2 regions of the Lysinibacillus pakistanensis genome follow, and region 1 is predicted to be linked to the other one. Evidence: riboswitches for the same ligand, from Rfam matches in the RefSeq annotation. Region 1 holds a riboswitch; the other holds the start of a gene.
What was found. A riboswitch is a leader RNA that binds a small molecule or an ion and turns the genes downstream of it on or off. The one in region 1 is predicted to bind cyclic di-GMP.

Region 1 (2,484 bases):
AGTTTATTGGAACTACGAATAGCCATTTTGCTCACCTCCTTGTGATTAGAATGGTCGAGAGTGAGCGATTCATACATTTAACTTAGGAAAATGCATATTCTAATTACTATAGTAAAGTAACTTTGTGGAAAGATAGCTAAAAATGTGAATGTCTCTGCTATAATAAAGTGAAACTTAATTAAATTTTAGTTTTTTCTAAGTAAATGGAGGTTATTAAATGACGAATAATGATATTTTAATTCGTTTAAGATATGCATTAGATATCAAAAATACAGATATGGTTAAAATTTTTAAGCTAGGTGGCATGGACTTTACAAAAGATGAAGTTTTGAACATGCTTATTAAAGTTAATGATGAGGAAGAAGCACCAGAAGAATACATCAAATGTAATAATAAAATGCTTGAAGCTTTCTTGAATGGGCTCATCACATTCAAGCGAGGGCCACAGCCATCTAAGCCTGGACAAGCTGAGGGAGCACAACTGATTTCAGGAAAAGAAAGTCCTAATAATATGCTATTAAAGAAAGTAAAAATTGCTTTAGCATTAACAAGTGAGGATATGTTGGATATTTTATATGATGGCGGTGTTAATGTTTCGAAAGGTGAATTAGGTGCCATTTTAAGAAATCCAAGTCATCGCAACTATAAGGAATGTGGCGATCGATTCGTGAGAAACTTTTTAAGAGGACTAACAAATAAATATAGAGAATAAATGGATATTTTAAAACAGCAGCTACAGTTTTGTAGCTGCTGTTTTAATAGGTAATCTTACATAAATAGCTCTAAAAGGTTGTAAATATACTGTTAAAATCACAATTTTCTTTTCAAGATTTAGTTGACAAAATGTGACGGAATTGTGTACACTTTAGATGACACAAAGTTGTCACAAACGGGGAAAATAAATGTTTACGAACAGAGGGGTGCTTTTATGGTTTATTTTGACATCTTATTAGTTGCTATTGCATGTGTTAGTACGCCACTCATTGTTGCAATTATATTAGACATCTTTTATGCAGAGAAAAAACAGGTTCGTTTTTCATTACGTCGTACATCAGTATGGTATTTATGTATGTTTGTTTTATCTTTTATACCAACAATCTTACTTATGACACACAACGTATAGTGATTTTAATAGGAATAAACACTTAGGGGTAAGTGAATATAAAAACATAAGAGTAGCTACGATTTTTGTAGCTACTCTTTTTATGTGTTCGTGTGTCATTAGAATCATTCCGCTGATTGTTAATTGATGGTAAATAAGTATTAAGAAATGCGTATTTTAAAATGGTTCCATTGACTACTTTTACCCATTGTGTTAATTTGAGGAGGAAAAAGATAGGCAAATCTACTGAAAAGTAGAGACGCAAAGCCACAGGTCTAAGGCAATGAATGCTATGATGGCTGGGTTGCAGAAGATTGCTAGTTACGTACATATAATGCTAGTTATATTCTTTGTGCCTATTTCTTTTTGTGAAATAGGTTATTTTTTTATAAAAAATTTGAATAAGGGGGAAGTAATAATGAAGTTCTTAAAGAATGCTTCATTAAAAAACAAACTTTTACTAACAGTGAGCATTATTGTTTTACTTCTAATAATTGTGATTACTACACAAAGTATTAGAGAATTAAACAATCGAATGACTGTAGATTTAGAGCAAGAGTTAAAAAGTGTTGGGTTATTAACAGCCATGAATCTTGATAGTGATGAGATTAAAGCTTTATTGACCGAAAAAGGGGAAACCAACGCTAAATTTACAAAAATTCAAAAGCAGCTCGATAAGATCCAAGAGGAACAAGGAATTATGAGCTGGAGCTACATATGGGATGTCAAGGATGAGGGTGGCGTCAACCCAATAGGTTATACGACCAATTTAAATGATGTGTATGAAGCAGGTGAAATTTTTACGGATTTAGCAGATGAGCATGTAGAGACAGCTAAATTGGCTATTAAAAATAACAGTACGGAGGTAACTGATATTTTCCAAGATCCTTTTGGTTCATGGAGAACAGTTTTTAGTCCTATTAAGGATGATAACGGCCAACTAATAGCATTATTAGGTATTGATTATTCTGCGGATTACATTAACACCATTATTAAAAAAAGTGTCACTAAACAGATTGTGATTGCTGTTATTGGTATTGTTATTTTATTAATTTTAGTTTACATAATTATTGATCGTTTATTAAAGCCATTAAAGAAAGTAGTAAATGTAGCCAATCAGGTCGCAAATGGTGAATTGATGAATGTTGATTTAGAAATTACGAAGGATGAAATTGGAAATTTATCTGAATCTATACATAAGATGGTGTCCAATTTGCAACATATCATATTAAACATAAGAAATACATCAAACAATGTATCTTCTGCAGCTAATCAGCTTACTGTGCATGCAGGGGAGACATATAACAGTTCTACAAATATTGCTCAGGATATGAGACAAATTACACAAAATGCTGAGGCTTCTATGGTGATGACAGAAGAAA
Region 2 (2,484 bases), 1.3 Mb from region 1:
CTTTGCAGTGGATAGTGATGGCAAAGTGGGTGGAATTGTTACAGCAGCACCATATCAAGCAAAAGTCTTCGCTAAAATTATTGGCAAAACTGCCCATGCTGGTGTAGCTCCAGAAAAAGGAGTGTCAGCGATTACAGTGGCTGCAAAATGTATTGCACAGATGAAGCTAGGACGTTTAGATGAAGAAACTACAGCAAATATTGGTCGTTTTGAGGGTGGTCAGGCTACGAATATTGTATGTGATGAAGTGAATATTCTTGCAGAGGCTCGTTCAATTGATAAAACGAAGCTCGATGCTCAAACGAAGCATATGCAGGAGACATTTGAACAAATCTCTGCATCACTTGGAGCACGTGCTGAAGTAGAAGTAAAGCTTATGTATCCAGGATTCCGAGTTACTGAAACAGATAAAGTCGTTCAAGTCGCAATGGCAGCAGCACGTAACATTGATCGCACACCGACGCTAGGGATTTCTGGAGGAGGTTCAGATGCAAATGTAATTGCAGGATTTGGCATCCCTACAGTCAACCTTTCTGTTGGCTACGAAGATATTCATACAACAAATGAAAAAATCCCAGTAGAAGAATTAGAAAAATTAGCAGATTTACTAGTTGAAATTGTCAAAGAATCTGCAAAAAAATAACAGCAGAAATTGAAGGATGTGACCGCATGGAAAGTGTAAAGGCAGTAGTTTTTGCTTGTGGAACTGAAGAGTATGCAGTGCCTGTGGAACAAGCAATTTCAATTGAAAAATTAGAGCAGGTAACACCGATTCCTCATTTACCTAATTATCTTCTAGGCTTCACGAGAATTCGTGGTGAGCTTATCCCAGTGCTTGATTTTGAACGTATTCTTTATAATCGTTCTTCAAATGCTGTAACAGCACGTATTATAGTATTGAATACAGATGTTGTGAATTATGGATTACTTGTAACGGAAGCGCGTGAAATTCTAGATTTTGACACGTCTGTTTTACAGCAGATGGGACTTGTTAACTATTCAAAAACGCGTTATTTTACAGCAGTGGCAAACCTGGAAAATCGTATGATTACCTATGTGGACCCAAAAATACTAGTCAATTCACTAGAAGGAATTCGTGAAATTATTAATTACTTGCATAAAATGCTGGAAAATGAACAAGAAAACGTAGATGCTTGAAGGCTCTACGTTTTTTTATTTTTTATAGTAAAAATAACCCGTATGAATATCATTTTATTCCCCCTTATTTATGATTAGTATGCATTTTTCCTACAGACATTTTTATTTTTGCCATGTATGATAAGAGAAAAGAAAACAACTGTAAAAGGCAAACTTGTCGAAAGAGAAGGACGCAAAGCCATGAGTCTAAACACTATTCTAGTGCATGATTGTCAGGTTACCAGGTTCTGTTCTAGGAGCCATGGCAAATAGAATGGAGCTGTAAGACATGAAAAGTTGCTCTTTATTAACAGTAACTATTGTTATTTTTGTTACAATTGCCAGTACGTTTGGACTATCATTTGGAAAGGTAGACGCAGTGACCGTGGAAGATAAGGCTACTTGGTTATGGGATACTTCTAGAATTATTGAGGATGAAGCAGGAGTACTTTCGTTTTTAGAGAACAAGCAGGTAAACAAACTTTATTTACAGATTAATACGGATATAGGAAGTGTTGACTATAAGCGTTTTATTAGTCATGCAACTGCAAAGGGTATCAAAATATATGCATTGGACGGAGCGCCAGATTGGGTATCTAAAGATGGCTATAAAATGCAGAATCAGTTGTTTGATTGGTTACATACATATAATAAAAATGCTGACGTGACAGAGCAATTTTCAGGCGTTCATCTCGATATAGAACCATACTTAAATAGTGGATGGAGCTATAATCAAACGCAAACAATTGAATCCTATCAAGCACTTCTTACAAGAGCCAAAAAGGAAACCAAGCAATTACAATTACCTTTGGAAGCAGATATGCCGTTCTGGTTTGACGAAATTAAATACAACAATCGATTTGGAAAAGGCTTACTTGCTGAATGGGTGATAAATCAAGTAGAGAGCGTTTCTATTATGGCTTATCGAAATACTGCAAAAGATATTATTAAAATTGTACAACATGAAGTCGCCTATGCAAAAAAAGTTAATAAATCCATTGTGATTAGTGTTGAAACTGGTGCATTAGATGATAACCAAAATATTACTTTTTATGATAATGGTGAAGCCTTTATGAATAAACAACTAGCTCTTGTTCAACGTCACTATGCGAAAAAAACAAGCTATCAAGGAGTTGCGATTCATCATGTTGATAGTTGGATGAATATGCAGCCATAGTAGAGCAAAGTACACTTGATGAATTGGAGGCATTAGCAATGAAAGACGAAAACTTGCAGCAAGGACTTAGTGCATGGGAAGAGTTAAGCCAAACACCTGAAACAATTATTGCCTACCAGTCTCGTTTAAAGTACATCATTGATTAAGTAGCTAAACTAGAGGATGCTAAA

Region 2: it holds a riboswitch for cyclic di-GMP, as region 1 does, so the genes downstream of both, QNH24_RS15940 (amidase) here and QNH24_RS22780 (methyl-accepting chemotaxis protein) in region 1, are expected to answer to the same signal.

What each region holds. Positions count from the first base shown of each region.
Region 1 is NZ_CP126101.1:4,561,582-4,564,065, reverse strand. It holds gene QNH24_RS22795 (alpha/beta-type small acid-soluble spore protein) at 1-26, opposite strand, end outside; gene QNH24_RS22790 (YehS family protein) at 218-712, shown strand; gene QNH24_RS22785 (hypothetical protein) at 929-1,123, shown strand; cyclic di-GMP riboswitch class I at 1,329-1,414, shown strand; gene QNH24_RS22780 (methyl-accepting chemotaxis protein) at 1,521-2,484, shown strand, end outside.
Region 2 is NZ_CP126101.1:3,213,375-3,215,858, reverse strand. It holds gene QNH24_RS15950 (M20/M25/M40 family metallo-hydrolase) at 1-643, shown strand, start outside; gene QNH24_RS15945 (chemotaxis protein CheW) at 670-1,158, shown strand; cyclic di-GMP riboswitch class I at 1,296-1,383, shown strand; gene QNH24_RS15940 (amidase) at 1,427-2,314, shown strand.